3 regions of the Cytobacillus sp. Bac17 genome follow, and region 2 is predicted to be linked to each of the others. Evidence: riboswitches for the same ligand, from Rfam matches in the RefSeq annotation. Region 2 holds a riboswitch; each other region holds the start of a gene.
What was found. A riboswitch is a leader RNA that binds a small molecule or an ion and turns the genes downstream of it on or off. The one in region 2 is predicted to bind cobalamin.
Positions count from the first base shown of each region.

Region 1: linked by a shared signal. The riboswitch ahead of NR125_RS21135 (ABC transporter substrate-binding protein) and the one ahead of cobJ (precorrin-3B C(17)-methyltransferase) in region 2 are both predicted to bind cobalamin.
Region 3: linked by a shared signal. The riboswitch ahead of NR125_RS10900 (ribonucleoside-diphosphate reductase subunit alpha) and the one ahead of cobJ (precorrin-3B C(17)-methyltransferase) in region 2 are both predicted to bind cobalamin.

Region 1 covers NZ_JALJRC010000022.1:34,442-42,547, reverse strand. The annotation lists gene NR125_RS21145 (FtsW/RodA/SpoVE family cell cycle protein) at 1-855, opposite strand, end outside; gene NR125_RS21140 (hypothetical protein) at 1,219-1,995, shown strand; cobalamin riboswitch at 2,076-2,280, shown strand; gene NR125_RS21135 (ABC transporter substrate-binding protein) at 2,568-3,542, shown strand; gene NR125_RS21130 (FecCD family ABC transporter permease) at 3,508-4,560, shown strand; gene NR125_RS21125 (adenosylcobinamide amidohydrolase) at 4,691-6,163, shown strand; gene cbiB (adenosylcobinamide-phosphate synthase CbiB) at 6,160-7,125, shown strand; gene cobD (threonine-phosphate decarboxylase CobD) at 7,100-8,106, shown strand, end outside.
Region 2 covers NZ_JALJRC010000013.1:58,101-66,206, reverse strand. The annotation lists gene NR125_RS16090 (winged helix-turn-helix transcriptional regulator) at 1-243, shown strand, start outside; gene NR125_RS16085 (MFS transporter) at 401-1,618, shown strand; cobalamin riboswitch at 1,810-1,987, shown strand; gene cobJ (precorrin-3B C(17)-methyltransferase) at 2,221-3,843, shown strand; gene cobK (precorrin-6A reductase) at 3,853-4,623, shown strand; gene NR125_RS16070 (precorrin-8X methylmutase) at 4,620-5,285, shown strand; gene NR125_RS16065 (cobalt-precorrin-5B (C(1))-methyltransferase) at 5,260-6,396, shown strand; gene NR125_RS16060 (bifunctional cobalt-precorrin-7 (C(5))-methyltransferase/cobalt-precorrin-6B (C(15))-methyltransferase) at 6,371-7,564, shown strand; gene cobI (precorrin-2 C(20)-methyltransferase) at 7,565-8,106, shown strand, end outside.
Region 3 covers NZ_JALJRC010000006.1:179,778-187,883, forward strand. The annotation lists gene NR125_RS10885 (biotin transporter BioY) at 33-629, shown strand; gene bioB (biotin synthase BioB) at 654-1,646, shown strand; gene NR125_RS10895 (ribonucleotide-diphosphate reductase subunit beta) at 1,700-2,737, opposite strand; gene NR125_RS10900 (ribonucleoside-diphosphate reductase subunit alpha) at 2,749-4,971, opposite strand; cobalamin riboswitch at 5,106-5,299, opposite strand; gene NR125_RS10905 (hypothetical protein) at 5,428-5,556, opposite strand; gene NR125_RS10910 (heavy metal translocating P-type ATPase) at 5,732-8,106, opposite strand, start outside.

The DNA of each region.
Region 1 (8,106 bases), on a different contig from region 2:
AATGACGCTAAAAATAAAATCAGTATGGGCATCAGGCACATACACCTGTCTGTCAGTAAACCCTTTTCCGGATATTAATCCTGAGCCGATTGCGAGCATGGAGTTGTACAGCTGCATTCCGGCTCCCTGCTTGTGATTAACCGGGTCAAGCCAGGAATAAATTCGGCTGAACTGATAGGGGTCTATCCCAAGGTACTTCTCTAAAATCTCCGGTGCTATGATGACCAGATAGAGCACCGTTCCCGCGAAAGCGCCAAGGATTCCATAAATCGGAACAAGGATTTTCCAGGTGATCCCGGAAACCAGGATGATTCCAGTTAATATGGCAATGATGACAAGGGCGGTACCCAGGTCTTCAATAATAATCAATCCTAATGGAGGCAATGTGGCAGCCCCTAATTTGATTAGAAGGAAAAAGTCCGTGCCTGCAGTCTTTGCCTGATATTTCAGATGGTGGTCAGCGATGATTTTGCTGAGGGCAATGATAAGGAATACCTTAACAAACTCTGAGGGCTGCACAGAACCAAGTCCAGGAATGATATACCACAATGTAGCCCCTTTGCGCTCTGGTGCAATGCTTTCCGGTGCAATGAATAACCCGACAAGCAATAGGATGCCTAAACCGTACAGCAGCCAAGTAAGCCTTCTGATTTGCTCGCTGTCAAAATACATGACAATTGCCACAATGATAGCTCCGACAACATAATTTTTTATTTGTGAGACGACAAAATTCCCTTCATATTGATTGGAGGATTGTCCGCTGTAAATAGCGATGCAGCTGATGAGGAAAAATAGCAGCAGCAGAAAGCATAACGTCCAATCGAACCGGTCTGAGAATCTATTATTCTTGTTCATTTGTATACACCTGGTTTCTGTACCTTTTTACATTTTTATCCTAACAAAGAAAAATAAACCTTACAATGGAGAACAGAATACATTTTTCTCTGCATGTAGTTAGACGAATGAATCAGCATGATGGTTTCCTGTATTTCCAAAAAACCGGGCAGGCTGCAATTTAAAATTTTTTCTCATCGGCAAAGATATTTTCAGTTATTTTTGCTACAATAAGAGAATAAAATACTGGATGTTTAACAGGCAGTTTCAAAAAGAAGCTGTCTTTTTACTAATTTGTGAAGGCGCTTGCGCTATTCTTATCTGTCTAGCTCAGTGCTTTTCTTTGAAAACACCACTTTGGGTAACGGTTCGGAGGTTTCGTCATTGAAAAGAAGGAATCATGCTATTCGTGATCTCATCTACATCCATCTTAATGAACAGGATCAGTATGTGATGACTTATGGAATTGAGTTTGCAGAGTTTGCCCAAACTCATTCCGATTCTATTAACAATCTGCTGTTGTTAAAGCATCGTTTTGAACATGGGGACTTTAATACCCACACGATGTTCGATTATGTGTCAAGGGACAAGCTGGGCAGGCTGGTTGAGGATGATGTATATGGCTATGGCGATTTTTGCTGGATTGATTTCGAGGAAGAGGAAGCGGTGAATGAGCTTCCCGGCCAGACAATTGCTGAGCTTCTTTATCTCGGCCATGTCAAGGAACATCTTAAGCCGCCTTTTTACAATTATCTGAGCAATCGCTATGTGTACCTGGCCCATGATGATGGCTGGTTTAACCGTACATATTATCGCGATCTGAACGATTTTTACCGCATGCTTGGGGAAGTAATCCCCGGTAAAATGGGACAGATGAAAGTCGAAAAAACGCTCCTTGGCATAAAAAAGAAAAAGACGTATCCTCCTATCACCAGAGATGTCCTGCTTTCCTTAAAGTCTCTTATGAAAGAGGGAGCGGTACTTTCCATTAAGGATATCGAACAGAATCGGGTCCGGATAGAAATTCCTATTTGGATTATTGGCGACTTTGCGAATATGGATGATATGTATGACGAGTATGAGGCCATTGTGAAAGAGCCATGTGAGGCGAAGATTGTGTTTGATAAGAAAACAAGGGAATGGAAAATATACTCGCGCTAGAATTCTGAACTTTTTTACAACATTCAGCAAAATTCTCTTACTTTTTCTGCGTGATGGTGTATAATCGGAGATAGAAAATTTTATATCAGCATAGAACAGGTGTCTTCTCAAAAGGGTTTTAAAACAGGCTCTTTTGAAGACTTAATAGGGAAGCTGGTGAAATTCCAGCGCGGTCCCGCCACTGTAAATGGAAGCTGTCTGTAAATCCACTGTACAGGAATGTATGGGAAGGAGCAGAACGCATTGACCATGAGCCAGGAGACCTGCCTGATTCTTAAGCACCCATAAACCTACGAGGATAGGGAGGTGTTTGGTCCGGCCATCCTTTCTGCACTAATTGATAAATGACCATGCCAACATCTCCTCGCCGTCCGAGGGGATGTTTTTTATTTGGTTGTTTCTAAAAGTCTATGGGTGGCTAACTTAGTTTCTGCCACTGAGTTGATTGCAGCGGAAATCAACGCGCTAGGTTTGTAAGCTAAAAAATATTATGAGAACCAGCCTTTTATTTTTTTAAGATGGTGTTAGACACCACCCGAATTTTGTCGAAAGTTCTAGGAGGATTGCTGAGTATGAGAAAGTTTTATGCATTTTTATTAACGATGCTTCTGGCTGCAGGAGTGCTAGCAGGCTGCGGCGAGAGTGCTGAACAGCCTAAAGAAGAGAAAAAGGTTGAGGAAGGGCAGAATACTGGCGGGGAAGAGGCTGCTTTTCCTGTTACGATAAAGGATGCTCTTGATAATGAAATCGTCATCGAATCCAAGCCCGAAAGAATCGTTTCCATGATTCCAAGCAACACCGAAATTGTTTTTGAATTGGGGCTTGGCGAAGAAGTTGTCGGAGTCTCCGATTTTGATAACTACCCGCCCGAAGCCACAGAAAAAGAAAAGATTGGCGGCATGGAATTTAATGTCGAGAAAATTATTTCTTTAAAACCGGATCTTGTCCTTGCTCACGCGTCAAGCGCACATAATTCCGAAGCTGGCCTTCAGCAATTAAGGGATGCAGGTGTGACCGTCCTTGTTGTCAATGATGCAAAGAGCTTTGATCAGGTTTTTGAATCCATTGAAATGGTTGGAACCGCAGCGGGAGAGAAGGATAAAGCAGAGCAGCTTGTTTCAGATATGAAGAGCAAGCTCGAGGAAATCAAAACAAAAGCTCAGGGCATAAAAGAAGAAGACCGCAAATCGGTTTTCGTGGAAGTTTCACCTGCTCCTGAAATCTATACAGCAGGTACAAAAACATTTATGGATGAAATGCTAAGTGCCATCAATGCAGAAAATATCATTTCCGAAGAAGGATGGCCGAAAATGGATCCGGAAGCGATTATCGAACGGAATCCGGATGTAATCATCACAACTCATGGCTATTACACTGAGGATGCTGCTGGCAATGTAATGAAAAGGGATGGCTGGCAGGATATAACCGCAGTAAAAAATAAGCATGTTGCCGATGTTGATTCCGATATGGTAACCCGCTCTGGCCCTCGTATTATTGAAGGAGTCGAGGAACTTGCAAAAGCAGTATATCCGGACGTATTTAAATAATAAATTTTTAGCTTATCTAACAGCAGCGGCTTTCCTGCTTTTAGCCATGCTGATGGGGATTTCAATTGGAACAGTGTCTGTTCACCCCATGACGATTATCAGAGTAATAAGCGCTGAGCTATTTCCTTTTATTTCATTGGGAAACACGGATGCTATGCATTCAAATATCATTATGAATATTCGCCTGCCGCGCGTTTTGCTGGCTGGCTTAGTAGGGGCGTCTCTTGCAATTGCGGGAGCCGCCTTTCAAGGTTTATTAAGAAATCCGCTGGCAGATCCATATACAATTGGGGTTTCATCCGGGGCTTCACTAGGTGCTGTTTTAACATTATTCTTAGGATTATCCATTCCGTTTGCAGGAATGTTTACGCTGCCGTTATTCAGCATTTTATTTTCCTTTTTAACCATTTTTGCCGTTTTGCTGTTTGCCAGAAAAATTGAAAGATCCATGAAAGTGGAAACGATTATTTTAACAGGCATTATCTTCAGTTCTTTTCTTGGCGCTCTGATTTCTCTGATGATTGCCCTGACTGGAGAGGAGCTTAGACAGATTATTGGCTGGCTTCTTGGCAGTGTATCCATGAGAGGGTGGGCGTATATTAAAATTATCATTCCGTTTTTTGTACTGGGTGCCATCCTTCTTTTAGTGAACAGCAAAGAGCTTAATGCCATGAGCTTCGGAGAAGAAAAGGCCCAGCATATAGGGGTGGACGTTCAGAAGAGAAAGATGATGGTCCTGATAGCTGGCTCTATCTTGACTGGTGCGGCTGTAGCTGTATCTGGAACGATAGGATTTGTCGGTCTTGTGATCCCTCATCTGACCAGGCTGTTATGGGGACCGGATCATAGGCACCTATTGCCGCTATCTATTCTGATGGGTGCAGGCTTTCTTATTATTGCCGATCTGGTTTCACGGACGATCATTGCACCTACCGAACTTCCAATCGGTGTGATTACAGCGATAATCGGTGCACCTGCGTTTGCTATTATTTTAATTAAAAGAAAGAATAAACTTTGAACTTCGATAACTGTCCGGCACAAGCGTCCACCCATTCAAGGAGGAAGGATTCCCTGGATTTTCTTTGCAGGAACAAGTGGTTTTTGCCTGTTCCGAAGGCATATCTTAGTTCAGAAAGAAGTGGTTAATCATGCTAAGCGTTCAGCAAGTTACTGGCGGATATGCCGGTGCACCGGTTGTGAAAAATATCAGCTTTGAAGTGGAGAAAGGGGAGCTCTTCGGAATACTGGGTCCGAACGGAAGCGGGAAAACCACGATACTGAAGATGCTGAGCGGCATTCTGCCTCATAAGTCAGGAGATATATTGATCAAAGGAAAGAACCTTTCACAGTATACACCGAAAGAGCTTGCAAAAATTATTGCTGTTCTGCCTCAGCACTCCTCTCAGGCTTTTTCCTATACGGTAAAGGAAACTGTTTCCCTCGGCAGATATGCCCATCAAAAGGGGTGGTTCCAGAGCTGGTCGGGCAAAGATGAAGAAGCGGTCAATCGAGTCATGGAGCAGACAGGCATTTCCCATTTTCAGGATTATGATATTCAGCAATTATCCGGCGGCGAAAGACAAAGGGTGTTTTTAGCCCAGGCCCTTGCCCAGGAGCCGGAAATATTATTGCTGGATGAACCGACTAACCATCTGGACTTGTCCTATCAAAAAGAATTGCTTGATCTCCTTTCTGTATGGTCAAAAGACTGCGGGCTGACGGTCATTTCCATTTTTCATGATTTGAATTTGGCCGGCCTGTACTGTGACCGCCTTCTGCTGCTTGAGAATGGTGAAGTCAATATTAACCACGTTCCCAATGAGGTTTTAAAAGAAGGCAGAATACGTGAGGTCTATAGGACGAAGATTGAGAAGCTGCCGCATCCAAGAGTCCCGGCCCCTCAGATGGTTTTGGTGCCCAAACGCTCTCAGGCAGAAAGCCAATCAGTGAACCGAATTGATCGATCCTATCTTGAGGTAAAGGAAGACTTACTTGTCCTTCGCTCCCCATTTCCGCTGAAAACCATGTCATCAGGTGTAACAGGATCGGGAACCGGCTGGAATCGCATATTTCTAAACCGGCATGTGAGCAAGAATTATGATTGCAGTGATCATAGAGCGGAGATGGCGGATTTTGTCCGGGAGATCGGCTTAGAACCCGGGGAAACCGTGGGGATGATGACCGCTGTATATGTTAAAGATCATAGCAGTAAATTTTATGAAGATGGAACCTTTTCTGTGTATGTGGTCGTGACAGCAGGTGTCGGCAATGCTGTTGATGCCTCGAAAAGTGAAGCCCATTCTTATCATCTGACTCCGGGTACAATCAATACATGGGTTTTCGTTAATGGCAATCTGACAGAGGAAGCCTTTATTCAATGCATTATGACTGCAACCGAGGCAAAGACAAGAGCCTTATATGATCAGAAGGTAAAGGATGCAGTCACAGGGACGATAGCGACCGGAACATCGACAGACAGTATTATGATTGCGGCCACGCAGCAGGGAGAATACCTGGAGTATGCGGGCACCATTACACCTCTTGGCAAAATAATCGGAAAAGGTGTCTACGAATGTACTGTTGAGGCAATAAAAAAATCGCAAAGAAGGATAAAGGGATGATTTTAAATCACCTGATCGCTCTAACCTTTGCCTGCATAATAGATAAGCTGATAGGAGACCCGCCAAACTGGCCGCATCCGGTCAGATGGATGGGTGCCCTGATACATAAACTTGAACAAGTTCTTAATAAAGGCCGCTATAGAAAATTAAAAGGGATCATCATGCTATTTATAGTCCTGCTGGCAGCAGGAGGTATAACTTATTTAATCATAGAGCTTTTCTATGAAATTCACCCGGTTGCCGGCATTCTGGCAGAGGGCATTCTTATCTTTACAGCCATTGCGCAAAAGAGTTTAAAAGATGCAGCACTGGAGGTCTATGAGCCTCTGGCAGAAGGAGATATGGAAGAAGCAAGATTAAAGCTTTCATACATTGTCGGCAGGGATACAGATCGATTGGATGAACCAGGCATTGTCAGGGCTGCCGTGGAGACAGTGGCTGAAAACACCAGTGATGGCATTACAGCTCCATTATTTTGGGCCATGATTGGCGGTGCTCCAATGGCCCTTATCTACAGGGCCATTAATACTTGCGATTCCATGGTTGGCCATAGAAATGAAAGGTATATAGATTTTGGGTGGGCATCTGCCAAAGTGGATGATATCGCAAACTGGATCCCGAGCCGGCTGACATCGGTTTGCATCATGCTCACACAAAAGCCGGAGCATTCTCCATATGAGGAAGCATGGGGGATCCTTTTAAGAGATGCACCAAAGCACCCGAGCCCAAATAGCGGCTGGGGCGAAGCAGCTGTTGCAGCCCTCCTGGGGGTTCAACTGGGAGGAATCAATTTTTATAAGGGTGTAATTTCTAACCGAGCCACGATGGGAAAGCCAATGGTGCTGCTTGAAAAAGAACATATCATAAAAAGCATTTCGATCATGAACAAGACGGTTTTCTTATTCTTGCTTTTATTATGGACAGGAGGGGTGTTCCTTGATTTGGCCTTCACATGGATCTAACCCGCAATATTTATATGAAGCAATTGATAAGCCAATGCCTGAGGAGCGAATTGATTTCAGTGCCAATATCAATCCACTTGGTCCTCCCCGCGAGTTAAAAGAAGGATGGGGCAGTCTATTCCAATTTATTAGCGATTATCCGGATCCCCAATCTTCTCTATTAAAAAGCAAATTGGCGGCTGCAGAGGGAATAAAAGAAACACAGATTCTGGTGGGAAATGGAGGCGCCGAGCTAATCACCCTGATTGGCCGGATGATAGCCGGAAAAAGGGTGCTGATTATTCAGCCGGCCTTTTCGGAATATGAAGAGGCCTGCCAGGTTAATCATTGTACAGTCTCCTATCATCAGCTGGAGCCTGGCGACTGGGATCTCAATATGGAAGCGCTATCTGAAAGGCTGAAAGCCGCTGATGTTGTTTTCTTCTGCAACCCAAATAACCCGACAGGTATTTTTTACCCATCTTCCATTGTAAAGGAATTAATTGAGAAGTGTCATACCCATAGCTGCCTGCTTATTATGGATGAAGCTTTTTATGACTTTGCCTGCGACTATCAATCAATCGTTCCTTTCATAGAAAAGGATTCGAATGTTGTGGTGCTGCGCTCCATGACAAAGATGTTTTCGATACCGGGCCTGCGCCTTGGATACATGCTGGCAAGTGAGAGGTTAATTGAAGAAGCAGCTTCTCTAAAGCCGCACTGGAGTGTAAATGCCCTCGCTTTAAAAGCAGGGGAATGGTGTCTGGACAGCAAAGAGCATGTCAGGCTGACAAAGAATTTAATCCGGCAGGAGAGAGATAGGCTGGTTCAATTTTATCAGCAATTGGATTTTGAGGTTTCTCCTTCTTCAGTTAATTTCTATTTGTTGAGAGATCCGAGACTTGATGTGCAGCTGCCTCTTTTTCGATTTTTGCTTGAGAAAGGAATTATCCCGAGGCACACAATGAATTTCCCAGGTCTGGAAGGGAGATGGCTGCGCTT
Region 2 (8,106 bases):
TTAGGAACTGACGGGACTTTACGATTCAGTGAAATTAAGCGTCTGTTTCCAAAAATCACCCACAAGGTATTGACAACTCAGATTAGAGAATTAGAGGAAGATGGGATAGTTCATCGGAAAGTTTTCCCGGAAGTCCCGCCTAGAGTGGAATATTCATTAACAGAATTAGGGCAAAGCTTAATGCCGGTTATTTTAATGATGTACGATTGGGGGAAAGAAAATATAAAAACATTCATAAAATAGGTTGACAATGTATGGATTTATTTAAGAGATGCTGACTTTGTGACGTCCTATAGAGAGCAGGTATAACGCAGTTTCATATTGTTGAGAGGATAAAAAAGTTATGTTTCAGATTTTCAATATAGCTCCAATACTATGCTTTATTTGAAAGAGGGATATTATGATTCCAGGTTCATGGAGAGCGTTAGGATGGATTGGATTAGCTGAATTATGCGCATTAAGCTTGTGGTTTAGTGCTTCTGTTATAGCCCCTGAACTGATTCAAGTATGGAATCTTAGCTCCAGCTCAGAAGCATGGCTGTCTGCTTCTGTCCCAATTGGCTTTGTAATGGGTGCATTAGTTAGTTCATATTTTGGGATAGCAGATCGTTTTAATCCCCGAAAGGTTCTTGCCGTTTCAGCGTTTCTGGGTGCGCTATTGAATGCCTTGCTTTTATTGGCAGATCAGGCTTTTTTCGGTATTCTGCTTAGGATATTAACCGGTGTATCACTCGCTGGTGTATACCCGACAGCTGTTAAAATTTTATCTCAATGGTTTCCGAAAAAACGCGGGCTTGCAGTTGGTATATTAATAGCCGCCTTAACTCTAGGGTCCTCTTTGCCACATTTTATTGTTATATTCTCTTCTTCTTTAAATTGGCAATTAGTGATTATTTGCAGTTCAATATTGGCTCTCCTGGCAGCTGTAATTGTCAATTGGGTTTTAACAGATGCTCCAGTAACAACGAAAAAATTACCTTTCTCTTTTAAATTAATAAAAAAGGTAGTTTCGAATAAACCAGTAATGCTTGCGAACTACGGTTATTTTGGGCATATGTGGGAATTGTATGCGATGTGGACTTGGATTCCCATCTTTTTGACTGCTAGTTTTACAAGCTATTCTCCAGGGATTCCTCCCTGGTTCATTGCATTGTCCTCTTTTATTATTATCGGAATTGCAGGGGGGATTGGCTGTGTAGCAGGCGGGCTAGTCTCAGATAAAATTGGAAGAGCAAATCTAACGATTATTTCTATGTGTATCAGTGCCATTTGCTGTATCTTGATTGGCTTTACTTTTGGTCAATATATTTGGTTAACTCTACTCCTTTCTATCATTTGGGGAATGTCTGTCATCGCAGATTCTGCCCAGTTTTCTGCCGCAGTTTCAGAAGTTGCAGAAGTTGAGTATGTAGGAACAGCCCTGACTTTTCAAATGTGCATTGGTTTCCTGATCACTATATTTTCTATAAATTTAATCCCAATTATACAGAGGTTAGTTGGCTGGGAGTGGGTCTTTGCCTGTTTAGCGATTGGACCAATTATTGGCATGGTATCTATGGTCCAGTATAAACGGCATGATTTTAATAATGTCAAAGGGACAATCGGTCATTTTAAATAAATTAAACAACATCTATTTGGTCTAACTTTGTGAATTATATCCCAGCAAAAATTAACTCCTGAATAGCAGAAATAAGGTCTTTTTACCAAATCCTATTTCAAAAAGTCAAAGGCATTAACATAGCATTTAAAAAATTAAGAAAAAAATAATATGTCAAAATTGGTCATTATATGTTATATTAGTAAAAAATTAATATATCAATTTGAATAAGTGCTCACTTTGGTGAGGTAAAAGGGAAACCAGTGAAAGTCTGGTACAGCCCCCGCTACTGTAAAAGCTGATGAAATTACAATGCCACTGAGAAATCGGGAAGGTGTAAGAGTAAGAAGAAGCTTAAGTCAGGAAACCTGCTTATTTAAACGACACTTGCTTTTCGGAGGGAGAAGTATAGGCGGGACAATTATGATCAATTGTTTTTGAGTTTCAGTATGCTAATTTTTATACTGTCATTTCATATGCCTGTATTCCTTTGAAAAGGAGTGCAGGCATTTTTTATTTGGCAAGAAGCAATGAATTTTGAGAATTGTCCGGCGCAGGGCGCCTGCTAAGAGCAGCACGGCAGCAGGCAAGGCGCATGTGCTTTTCTTAATTGGAGGTTACCTATGAAGAAGGGAAAAATCTTTGTTGTCGGCTTCGGTCCGGGCGATCGTGAGCATATAACCAAACGGGCTGTGGATGCGCTGCAGCAGAGTGATTGCATTATTGGCTACAAAACTTACGTAGATCTGATCATGCCATTCGTTACAGCAAGTTCCATTGTGAGCACGGGGATGACTGAGGAGGTATCCCGTGCGCAGGATGCAGTGAAAAGAGCGGAAGCCGGCCATATTGTTTCCGTGATATCGAGCGGTGACTCGGGTGTATACGGCATGGCTGGCTTAGTGTATGAAGTGCTGATCGAAATGGGCTGGACGGAAGAAGAAGGAATCGAAGTGGAAATTGTTCCGGGCATCTCTGCGATTAATTCATGTGCGAGTTTACTGGGGGCACCTGTCATGCATGACTCCTGCACCATCAGTCTGAGTGATCATTTAACACCCTGGACTGTGATCGAAAAGCGCATTGAAGCAGCCGGGATGGCGGATTTTGTCATCGCATTATATAACCCGAAAAGCGGCAGAAGGACACGGCAGATTGTCGAGGCACAAAGGATCCTATTAAAATATCGTTCTCCTGATACACCAGTGGGTCTTGTGAAAAGTGCTTACCGCGAGAATCAGAATGTCATTCTGACTACACTGGCGGAAATGCTTGATCACGATATAGGCATGCTGACAACGGTTGTGATCGGGAATTCCTCCACTTTCTTTTATGACAATAAAATCATTACGCCTCGCGGATATCAGAGAAAGTATACGCTCGGTGAAGAGAAGCAAAGCTTAAAGCCGCATCAGCGTTTAAAAAAGGAAGCGGAGCCATGGGCATTAAATCAGGAAACCGGGGAAGCACAGGCCGGCTACGAGCAGATCCAGAGAAGAAAACAAGAAGCCAGCTCAATGGATATGGCTTTAAAGGCTTTATCGATGGCAACGAAATCGGGGATTGACCAAACACATTTGGTGCAGCAGCCAATCGAAGATATTTTTGAATTTGCAGTAACGCCTGGGGTTGCCAATAAATTTATTACACCAGACCAAATGCGCGTATTGGCAGAAGCTGTTGGCGAGAAAGGCACCATGGAATATACACCGGATCACCGATTTTTAATCAAGATTCCAACTGGACGGCCTCAGTCGATTGTGGAAAAACTCGAACAAAATCAACTGACAGTCATGCCAGTGGGCGATGTTCTAAATGTAAAAGCCTGCGATTTTTGCTACGGGGAGAAAGCAGAATCCATTCCATATGCAGAGAAAATTGCAGCTGAACTGGGGGGGTTAAAGCTTCCAAAGGAACTGCATATTGGTTTTAACGGCTGCGGTATGGCCTGTTATCGGGCCGTATTTGATGATATCGGCATAGTTTACCGCAAGAAGAAGTTTGATCTATTTATCGGGGCAAAGCCGGTTGGCCGTACAGCCCATGCTGCCCAGCCGGTGGCAGAGGGAATTGAGCCCGATCAGCTGGTGCCGTTATTAAAGGAGATTATCGAAGAATACAAAGAAAATGCGCATCCAAATGAACGGCTTTTTAAATATTTTAAGCGTGTGAAAAAAATTCAGTATTTTACCTATCAGGATATGAGCTCCAAGATCGAAGTCGAGCCGGCACCATGCGGGGATTAGGGGGATCTTATGATTTTATTTTTAGCAGGCACAAGTGATGCGAGAGCATTAGCTATTCAATTGAAAAATCAAGGTTATCCCTTATTGGCAACCGTTGTCACAGAATCGGCAGCTGACAGTTTGAAGGCTGAAGGCATTGCTTGTAAAGTGGGACGGCTGTCAGAAAATGACATGATTGAATTGATTCAGATGCAAGAGATGACCACTGTGATTGACGCAAGTCACCCTTATGCGGACGAAGCGTCAAAAACGGCAATGGCAGCAGCCAAAGCATGCAGCATTCCTTACATACGTTACGAAAGGCCAAATGAACAGTTTACCTCACCGCTCATAACTGAAGCCGAAAGTTATGAGGAAGCAGCAAAATTGGCTCAATCGCATAAAGGAACGATTATGCTGACAACCGGCAGCAAAACGCTGGAAATCTTCACAAAATATTTAATGCGTGATGATATCCGGCTTGTATGCAGGATGCTTCCAAACATGGGAAATATGGAAAAATGCCAAAAGCTTGGGGTTAAACAAAAGGATATTATTGCGATTCAGGGGCCATTTTCTGAGTCATTAAACAAAGCTCTTTGTGAGCAATATGAAGTGACCCTGATGATTACAAAAGAAAGCGGCAAAGTGGGATCGGTGGATGAAAAAATGACCGCTGCTCTGGAATTGGGGATTCCTGTTATTTTGATTAAGCGGCCACCGCTCGTATATGAAAACTTCTGCACTTCTTTCGAAGAAGTGATTCAAAGATTGGGAGGGCTTTACACATGGCAAACATGAACTTTAATACAACATTTGTACCGGTAACGGTAGATCCGGATAAAATTTATGATCACAGCTTCGCAATTATTAAAGAGGAGATGGGCGAGCATCCATTTACAGACGAGCAGTGGCTGGTGGTTCGGCGTGTCATCCATGCCTCGGCAGATTTCGAGCTGGGCAGAAGCATGATTTTTACACGGGATGCTATTGATGCAGGTGTTCAATCCATTTTAGCGGGCCGTCATGTCGTGGCAGATGTACAAATGATTGAAAGCGGGTCAGGACGCAAGCGATTCCAAAAGCATGGCGGGGACCTGCATTGCTATATTGCGGATGAAGATGTTGCAAAGGAAGCGAAGGCCCAGGGAACAACACGTGCGATCATTTCCATGCAAAAAGCTGTGAGTCTGCATGAAGGAGGAATCTATGCCATCGGCAATGCGCCAACAGCGCTCCTGGAATTGATTCGTCTAGTGAAAGAAGGGCTCGCGAAACCAGACTTGATTATTGGCATGCCAGTCGGCTTTGTATCAGCGGCAGAGTCCAAAGCCGAGCTGGCCGTGCTTGAAGGGATCCCATTTATTACGAATGCAGGGAGAAAGGGTGGCAGTACAGTGACGGTCGCTGCGCTGAATGCCATTTCGATAATGGCGGATGAACGGGCAAAAGCAGCGAAATAAAAAAGATCCATCCCAAATGCGGCACGGCTACACGACAGGTGCCTGTGCCGCAGCCATGACAAAGGCAGCACTGCAGGCACTAGTGACCGGAGAGGTGCCAAATGAAGTTACGATTTATCTGCCAGTTGGCCAGTATGCCACTTTTAAAGTGACGGCATTTGATCGTGCAGATGGCCGGGTCATGTGCGAAACGATCAAAGACGCAGGGGACGACCCGGACGCCACACATCAGGCACGAATTCAAAGTACAGTGACTTATGCCAAGGAAGAAGGCATCCATTTAGATGGAGGGATCGGTGTAGGACGAGTCACGAAAGCAGGGTTGCCAGTAGCGGTCGGGCAGGCAGCGATTAACCCTGTGCCGAGAAAAATGATCCATGGTGTCGTCCAGGAAGCAATGGATAAATATAAAGTAAATCGGGGCATTGAAGTAGTCATTTCGGTTCCGGACGGTGTAGAAATTGCAGAAAAAACATTGAATGGCCGATTAGGCATTATTGGAGGAATCTCGATTTTAGGTACACGGGGAACGGTGGTGCCATTTTCCAGTTCCGCCTATATGGCAAGTATCGCTCAGGCGATCAATGTCGCAAAAGAAGCAGGATGTGAGCATTTAGTCATTACAACAGGCGGACGCAGTGAAAAATTTGCCATGAAGCAATATCCGCATTTGCCGGAAGAAGCCTTTATCGAGATGGGCGATTTTGTCGGTTTTACTTTAAAGAATATAGCAAGGAAGAAGTTTCCCAAAGTCTCTCTTGTAGGGATGATGGGGAAATTTTCAAAAGTTGCACAGGGAGTTATGATGGTCCACTCGAAAAGTGCACCAGTCAGTTTCGAATTTTTAGCAGGTATGGCCAATAAAGTGGGTGTCAGTGAGGAAATTCAGCAGGACATTTTACAGGCAAATACGGCATCACAGGTTGGTGAAATCCTTCAGGGAAACGAAGCATTCTTTGAATCCCTTTGCCGAAACTGCTGCTATTATGCACTGAATCATATGAACGCAAGCATCAAAGTATCGACAACTCTGTATGCCATGAATGGAAGCTGTCTAGGAAAGGCTGAGAATATTGACAAATTGGATGAAGATGATTGGTATCGGGGATAATGGCGCAGAAGGATTGCTCCCCCCATACATAGACTGGATTCATGAATGTGATGTCCTGGTCGGCGGGGAACGTCATTTGCAATTCTTCCCGGAATTTACTGGAGAGAAAAAAGTAATCAAAGGCGGCTTGTCGGCATTAACGGCTGACCTGCAGCAAGAAAAACGCAATACAGTTATTTTGGTATCAGGTGATCCGCTGTTTTACGGGCTTGGCGGTGTATTGGCGAAAAAGCTTCCATTGGAGATTTATCCTTATACAAGCTCTGTTCAGCTCGCTTTTTCGAAAATGCAGGAAAGCTGGCAGGATGCGTATATTGTCAGCCTGCATGGCCGTTCTATTAAAGGCTTTGCCCAAAGAATCGACGGGCGGAAAAAGATTGCTATTTTAACAGACGAAAAAAATTCTCCGCAGGCCATTTCAACGTATTTAAAGAAGTTCGGCATGACGGAGTATGATGCCTTTGTTGCTGAAAACCTGCAGGGGGAAGATGAGCGCTGCCGCTTTTTCACTTTGGATGAAATGGAGCAATCATCTTTTTATCCATTAAATGTGGTGATTTTAAAGCAGCGTGTGGCAGTAGAGCGTGCCTCACTGGGAATTCCGGATGATAGGTTCGTACAGAGAAAGCCGGATAAAGGCTTGATTACGAAAAAGGAGATCAGGACTCTTTGTATTCAGGAGCTGAAGCTAAAGGAAAACAGCATCGTCTGGGATATTGGAACCTGTACAGGCTCCGTTGCGATTGAGGCAGCGAAAATAGCCCGGGAAGGGGCCGTGTATGCGATTGAAAAGAATGAGGGCGACCTGGAGAATTGCCTGGAAAATCAATTAAAACATCGGACAGATTTCACGGCCGTCCTTGGAAAGGCGCCTGAGAGGCTGGATGAATTTCCTGATCCGAATGCGATTTTTATTGGCGGAAATGGCGGGAATATGGAGCTTTTATTGCAATCATGCCTTTCAAGGCTGCAGCCGAATGGCCGGCTCGTGATGAATATTGCCACAATCGAAAATCTCGCAGAAGCGATGAAGCATTTGAAAAATATGGGCTGTGAAGTATCCGTATTGCAGGCACAGATTTCAAAAAGCAAGCCAATCCTGCATTTAACACGCTTCGAACCGTTAAATCCCATTTTTATTGTGACTGCAAAGAAAGGAAAGAACTAAATGACAATCGGAACTTTATATGGATTAGGAGTCGGGCCGGGAGATCCGGAATTAATCACGGTAAAAGCATTCCGCAAATTGCAGGAAAGCCCGGTCATTGCTTATCCCAAAAAATTAAGAGGCAGTAAATCCTACGCCCATCGCATTGTAGACATGTATATAAATCCCGAAGAAAAAGAAATGCTTGGTTTGGTTTTTCCAATGACAAAAGACGAAGAGACATTAAGGGCTGAGTGGACAAAATCCGCAAAAGCTATTTATGGCTTTCTGTCTCAGGGAAAAGATGTGGCATTCGTGACGGAAGGGGATCCGATGCTGTTCAGCACCTTTATCCATTTAATGAAGCTGATGCAGACAATGCATCCTGAAGTTCCGATTGAAACGGTAGCTGGCATCTCGTCCTTTAATGGTTCTGTTAATCGCTTGGGAATTGCCCTGGCTGATGGTGATGACCATGTCGCGATGATTCCGGCAACCGGGAATATGGAGGAAATGCGGCGGGTGATTGAAACTCATGATGCGATTGTTTTCATTAAAGTAGC
Region 3 (8,106 bases), on a different contig from region 2:
TGTATAAATACAAATCTATCAGGAGGCATTTTATGAAGACAGGTTTAAGAACGATTGATTTAACATTGGCTGGCATGTTTGTTGGCCTAATGGCGGTTGGAGCAAATATCACTTCATTTGTCCCATTTTTAGTTATTGGGGGAGTGCCTATTACTTTGCAGACTTTTTTTGCCATTCTGGCAGGGGCTATTTTAGGTAGCCGATTAGGGGCTATTACTATGGCTGTCTATGCTTTTGCCGGGCTTGCAGGCGCCCCTGTATTTTCAAAATTCGGCGGCGGTTTTGCTTCCTTATTAAGCCCCACTTTCGGTTTTATCTTATCGTTTATAGTAACAGCCTATGTCACCGGCAAATTGATAGAAAAGAAAAAATCTGTTCCGGTGTATATTACTGCAGCTTTAATCGGAATGGTGATCAATTATGTTTTCGGGACGAATTGGATGTATATGGCCTATAAACTTTGGTTTACAGCACCTGAGGGATTTACCTATCATTTGGCATGGCTGTGGATGGCGGTCCCCCTTCCAAAAGACATAATTCTCTCTGTTTTTGCCGGGTTAATGGCCCATCGTCTGGAGCATAGAGTATTTGCAAGCAGTCAGTTCAGAAAAATGAACCGAGCAGCATAAACAATTTTACTAAGGAGGATACATATGAATTTCCAACAGTTAGCACTTGACGTACTGGAAGGACATGAACTTACAGACTCGGAGGCAATGGATGTTTTAAATTGTCCAGATGAAGAGCTGCTGAATCTATTGCACAGCGCCTATAAAATCCGCCATCATCATTATGGGAATCATGTTAAATTAAATATGATTATTAATACCAAATCAGGCCTATGTCCTGAAAACTGCGGCTATTGCTCACAATCCAGCATCTCAACAGCACCTATTGAAAAATACAGGATGATGGATAAGGAATCTATCATCCAGGGTGCAAAACAGGCACATCAGCTAAATGTTGGAACCTATTGCATCGTTGCAAGCGGAAGAGGTCCGAGCAATAGGGAGCTAAATGAAGTAATTTCAGCGGTTAAAGAAATTAAGGATAACTATAACATGAAGGTCTGCGCCTGTCTCGGGCTTCTAAAGCCTGATCAGGCTGATAAGCTCAAGGAGGCTGGGGTCGACCGCTATAATCACAATATTAACACTTCTGAAAATCATCATGAGAGCATCACTACCTCCCATACATACCGTGACAGAGTCAATACGGTCCAATTAATAAAGGACGCAGGTATTTCACCGTGTTCCGGGGTAATTATTGGCATGAAAGAAACCAGGGAAGACGTCGTAGCGATGGCCAAAAGCCTAAAAGCCCTGGATGCCGACTCAATCCCGGTTAACTTTTTGCATGCAATTGATGGGACGCCATTAGAAGGGACAGATGATTTGAATCCCCGCTATTGTCTGAAGGTGCTTTGCCTGATGCGTTTTATCAATCCATCAAAGGAAATCAGAATATCCGGAGGCAGAGAGGTGAATCTTAGGAGCCTTCAGCCGCTCGGGCTTTATCCTGCTAATTCTATTTTCGTAGGAGATTACTTAACCACAGCAGGTCAGGAAAGCACAGCGGATCACCAAATGCTGAAGGATCTGGGTTTTGAGATTGATTTTGTATCTGGGGAACCAGTATTCTCATGAAAAAAAAGATTCTGCGCAACAGCAGAATCTTTTTTTTTATATCCGGATAAGGTTTATAATTCATCAAAGCCATTATCAATTTGAACTTTTGTATATTGCCGCGATTTTTGTTCAAAGAAATCGGACTTCCCATGGTCAACCTGCTCATAAGCTACTATCCAGCGGAGCGGATTGGTCCGGTAGCCTTCAAACGGCCGTTCATATCCCAGCTGATTGCAGCGGATATTGGCATAAAATTTGATATAAGCTTCAACGTCAGACAGCAGGATGCCTTCTGTTTTGCTGCCGATCACATCGCGGGCCCATTCAATCTCCAGTTCAGCAGCTCTTTTAAAAGTCTCCTGGACGAATTTACTTAATTCATTAGTATTAAGTTCCGGATTTTCCTGCAGAATTTCTTTAAAAATTTTAACAAACAAATCTACATGAATTTGTTCATCCCGGTTGATGTAATTAATCATTGTTGAGGTGGCTACCATTTTCTGATTTCTGGCCAGGTGATAAAAGAATGCAAAGCCTGAATAAAAGAAAAGCCCCTCCAGAACGACATCAAACACAATAGATTTCAGCAGGTTCTCTGCACTTGGATTCTCAGCAAAATCTTTATATCCGTTCACAACAAATTCATTTCTTTCAGCTAATATAGGTTCTGTACGCCAGAATTCAAAAACCTCATCCTGTTTTTGTTTGGGAACAAGGCTTGATAGAACATACGAATATGAGTGATTATGAATCACCTCCTGCTGTGCAAGTATGATCATGAGTGCCGATATGCTTGAGTCGGTAATATAATCAGCAACTTTTCCGGCATAATCCGTCTGGATACTGTCGAGCAATGCAAGCAGGCCAATAATTTTCAAAAATGCCTCTTGTTCACTTTTCCTTAATTCCGGAAATTGCTTAATGTCCTGTGACATGTTTATTTCAAAAGGCGTCCAAAAGTTAGCGAGCATTTTTTTATACTTTGGATAGGCCCAGGAGAAGCGTACATCATCCCAATTAAGCATATTGGAGCATTCCCCATTGATGATTGATGTTGATTTGTTTGGCGCCGATTGATTAATAATTGGCCGTTTTTCTAGAGTATTCATAACGTCCTCCTTTAGCTTGAGCAAGATTCACAGTCTTCAATCTCAGATGAAGTTGATCGGATATAATACGTTGTTTTTAATTTTTTCTTCCATGCTGAAAGATGCAGATTTAAAAGATCGATTGCTTTAATATGGTTCGGTATATAGAAATTAAATGAAATAGCTTGATCTATATGTTTTTGTCTGTTTGCATTCTGCCTGATGCTCCACTCCTGGTTAATATGATAGGCAGATTTGTAATACCAAATGGTCTCACTGTTAATATCGGGAGCTGTCACAGGGATCCGATAATCCTTTTTCTCTTCGGAGTACTGCTTGTTGAATATAGGATCAATACTTGGAGTGCTTCCTGCAATTAAAGCAGTTGATGCATTAGGTGCAACCGCCAGCAAATAGGCATTTCGAACACCGTTTTCACTTACCTCTTTGCTCAATGCAGCCCAGTCCATGTCTGACTCTGCCTCCAGATATCCCCTCTTTTCAAAGTAAGCACCCGTTTCCCAATCAGAACCTTTAAAGGCTGAATAGCTTCCTTTTTCTTTAGCCAGATCCATAGAACTTTTTATCGCTAAAAAAGCAATTTGCTCATATAGAATGTCAGCGAATTTTTCTGCTTCTTCGCTTTCCCATGTGATTTTTTTCAGTGCAAGAAGGTGGTGCCATCCAAAAGTCCCCAGTCCAATCGCACGGTACTTCTGGTTTGTGATCTGGCCCTGAGGCACCGGAATACTATTAATATCAATGACATTATCAAGCATTCGCACCTGAATTGGCACAAGCCTTTCAAGTACTCCCTCACTTATGGCCCTTGCAAGATTGATGGATGAAAGATTGCAGACAACGAAGTCTCCTGGATGTTTTTCGATAATAATTCTCCCATCCCTTGTATATTCTTCAACCCTCTTTGTAACACTTTGGTTTTGTACAATCTCAGTGCACAGGTTTGTACAATAAATCATTCCGCAATGTGAATTGGCATTTTTCCGATTTACTTCATCCCGGTAAAACATAAATGGTGTCCCTGTTTCAAGCTGGCTTCTCATGATGGATTTCATTATATCGATGGCAGGCACTTTTTCCCTTGATAGATTCGGGTTATCTATACACTCTTTATATTTCTGGCGGAATGAACCTTCGCCTTCACCTTCATCATAAAAATCCTCCAGTGAAAAGCCCATTACCTTGCGGACTTCATGGGGATCAAATAAATACCAATATCCCCGGCTTTCCACTTTTTCCATAAACAAATCCGGAATGCAGACACCTGTGAATAAATCATGTGTCCGCTGCCGTTCATCTCCATTATTAAGCTTTGCATCAAGAAACGAGAAGATATCTTTATGCCAGACATCCAGATAGACGCTTATAGCACCCTGCCTCTGTCCAAGCTGATCAACACTGACTGCTGTGTTATTCAGCTGCTTCATCCAGGGAATCACACCTGAAGATGCACCCTTAAATCCTTTAATATCACTTCCTCTGCTGCGGATCTTCCCTAAATATACTCCGATTCCCCCGCCATTTTTAGACAGTGATGCAATATCGGTATTGCTGTCATATATAGAATCAAGACTGTCATCAACGGTCTCAATGAAACAGCTTGAAAGCTGTCCCCAGTTTTTCCCTGCATTAGCGAGTGTTGGCGTGGCAACAGTCATATACAAACCACTCATTGCCCAGTAAGCTTCTTTAATGAGTTCAAGCCGCTTACCCTTCGGCTCCCTTTTCATCAGCACCATGCTGATGATCATGAACCGTTCCTGTGGAAGCTCATAAAGATTTTTCTGTTTGTCCCTGGCAAGATATCGGTCAGCCAGCATTTTCAACCCCAAATATGTAAATAAGCGGTCATTTTCTTTCTTTATGAATTGGGCAAGTTCATTTATCTCATCCTTTGAATACACATCTAATAAATCCTGGTCATAAATTCCTAAAGCCGTCAGCCGTTCAATTAACGTATAAAAATGTTTGTAGCAATCATCCGGCTGGCATTCTCTATTTTTTCCTGACTCAGTATAGAGCTTCTTAAGAAGCAGACGTGACGCGGCAAAAGTCCAATTAGGCTCATCAATACTGATAAAAGATAAACAATCCAGTATAAACTGGTCATACATTGCTTCCGCTCCCAGCTGGCTCATTTCTTCATACCTTTTTAATAGGTGCTCTATGCCGAGCTGTGGAAATTCTGTCTTAAGTTCTTCTAAAATTTCTATCGGTTGTATGGTTTGGACCATCTTACTTCCTCCTAAAGGCAAAATAAAAATCCGCCCGGAAAATGAGCGGATCAAACGATAGTATAATAGCTGGAAGCAGATGAATAAACGGCCATTACGCGATCGTTTCATCATCTCAATCCCCGAAGATATGAAACTTTCGATCGCCCTGGCAGGTCTCCTGGCTTGTGCTTCACTCTACTTAAAGCCCTTCCCATACAAACGCCATAAAGCGTTTTGTACAGTGGCATGCTCTTTTCGTCTGCACTTACAGTTGCGGGGACAGCTTCGGTTTTACACCGAATTCCCTATTAAGTCCTCATAGGACACCAATCACGATCTATATGTAGTTTTTATTCTTTTTAATATATACTATATATTGTAGATGATTCTATCATATAGAGAAATAGATTACAAATTTTTAATCGTTAATGGACGAAAAAGAACAGGGGGGATATTCCCTCTGTTCTTTATTTCTCACTCATGATTTTCCATTTCAATATCATGAGATACCGGCTCAGGGGTAGCCCAAAATGAATCATATACAGCATACCCTGCCATTACAAGAACGAGATACGCAATCGCTGCACCTGCCCATTTTTTCATTTTATCTGCTCCTTTTAATTAAACGTTTTTTCATTTATCGCAGTCTAACGGACAGTATGACCCCACTACAGGGCTCAGAGGAGTCCATGGAGGATGAGTGGGTCAACTGCCCATTGAGGCCCGATTTGTTCAACTAACAATCAGCAGAGAAAAAGAATTCCCGCTGATTGAAGTTTCACTTTATTTTTACTCTTTGTAAACGAAGTGCGTTTAAAACGACAGATACGGAGCTGAACGCCATTGCGGCGCCGGCAAGCCAAGGTGCAAGGAACCCTATTGCAGCTACTGGGATGCCAAGGGTATTGTATGCAAATGCCCAGAAAAGATTTTGTTTTATATTCCTAATGGTTTTTTTGCTCATTAGGATGGCGTCTGCAATACTATTTAAATCACCTCTCATTAGCGTAATATCAGCTGCTTCCATCGCAACGTCTGTACCGGTTCCGATCGCCATACCAATATCAGCTACAGCAAGTGCAGGTGCATCGTTTATGCCATCGCCGACCATAGCTACTATTTTTCCCTGGTTCTGAAGTTTTTTTACTTCTTCTGCCTTGCCTTCAGGTAGAACCTCTGCAATTGCAGAGTCTATGCCCACTTCATCAGCTATTGCCTGAGCCGTACGTTTGTTATCTCCCGTAATCATAATGACTTCAATGCCCAGTTTCCTTAAGCGTTTGATTGCATCTCTGGATGTTTCCTTTATTGTATCCGCAACTGCCACGATACCTGCATATTTGCCATCAACCGCGACAAGCATTGCCGTTTTTCCAGTTTCCTCCAGTGTTTCCATATCAAGTTTGGCTGACTGGACATTAACGTCGTATTTGTCCATTAATCTTCTTGTACCTATCAGGAGATCTTTTCCATCCACTCTCGCTTTTATTCCATACCCCGGAATAGCTTCAAATTCAACTGGATTAAATAGCATGATTCCTTTATCCTTTATTCCCTTTACTATCGCTTCAGCCAATGGATGCTCAGACTGTTTCTCCGCTGACCCTACAAGCTGGAGAAATGTTTTTTCTTCAACATTGTGTTCTATAATCACATCTGTTAATACCGGTTTGCCATGTGTAACTGTTCCAGTTTTATCAAGAACGACTGCAGTGATTTCATGCGTGAGCTCCAAGTGCTCTCCGCCTTTGAAGAGAACCCCATATTCCGCTGCCCGGCCTGAGCCGGCCATTATAGAGGTTGGCGTCGCCAGACCTAGAGCACATGGACATGCAATTACCAGGACAGCAATCAATTTTTCGAGTGCTTCTGCAAAATTTCCAGGACTTACCCATATATACCACACCAGGAATGTAACCACTGCTATGGCCACTACAATGGGAACGAATATCCCAGAGATTCTGTCTGCCATTCGCTGTATAGGGGCTTTTGAACCTTGCGCTTCTTCAACCACTTTAATAATCTGTGACAATGCTGTATCTTTGCCGACTTTAGTGGCTTTAATTTTCAGGAAGCCATTTTTATTAATGGTGGACCCAATAACTGTATCTCCTGCTGTTTTATCAACAGGTACACTTTCCCCTGTCAGCATGGATTCATCTAAAGCAGACTGTCCTTCGATAATCTCACCATCAACTGGAACTTTTTCACCTGGCTTTACATATATGATTTCCCCAGCAATGACTTCTTCAAGGGAAATTTCAATTTCTTCCCCTTCCCTTAAGACAGTTGCTGTTTTTGCCTGCAGCCCCATAAGCTTTTTGATTGCTTCAGAAGAACGTCCCTTAGCCCGGGCTTCAAACAGCTTGCCTAAGATTATTAATGTTATAAGGATAGCACTTGTTTCGTAATAAAGTTCCACCATATGTGCATTGCTGCCAATTGATAAAATTGATTGGTATAAGCTATAGAAAAAAGCAGCAGAAGTTCCGAGTGCAACCAGCACATCCATATTGGCGCTCTTATTTTTTAATGCCTTATATGCCCCGACATAAAATTGCTTTCCTATGAAAAATTGTATCGGTGCTGCAAGAGCCAGCTGTACCCACGGATTCATAAACATATCGGGAACATAAATAAACGATGTAAACTCGAAATGTCCAACCATGGACCAGAATAAAGGGATGGAAAGAATTAAAGAAAAAATAAACTTGCCTTTTTGTTTCTCAATTTCCTTTTCCCGATATCCCTCGATATCCTGGTCTTTATCCATTTTCACTTTCGCCTGATACCCTAGATTCTCCACTTTCTTTATCATGTCCTGAATGGAGATTTGTTCAGGATTATATTCCACAGTGCCCGTTTCAAGAGCCAGATTGACTACAGCTTGTTTGACGCCTGGAAGCTTATTAAGTCCCTTTTCAATCCTTCCAGAGCAAGCAGCGCAAGTCATGCCCAGCAATTCGAACTCTGCTTTCTCAGATACGACCGAATAACCTAAATCCTCAATTTTTTTCTCAAAAGCTTCAACAGAAGTTACTTCAGGATTATATTTAATTGCTGCTTTTTCTAAAGCAAGATTGACACTTGCTTCTTGGACGCCGTCCAGCTTATTTAAGCCTTTCTCAATTCGAGACGAACAGGCAGCACATG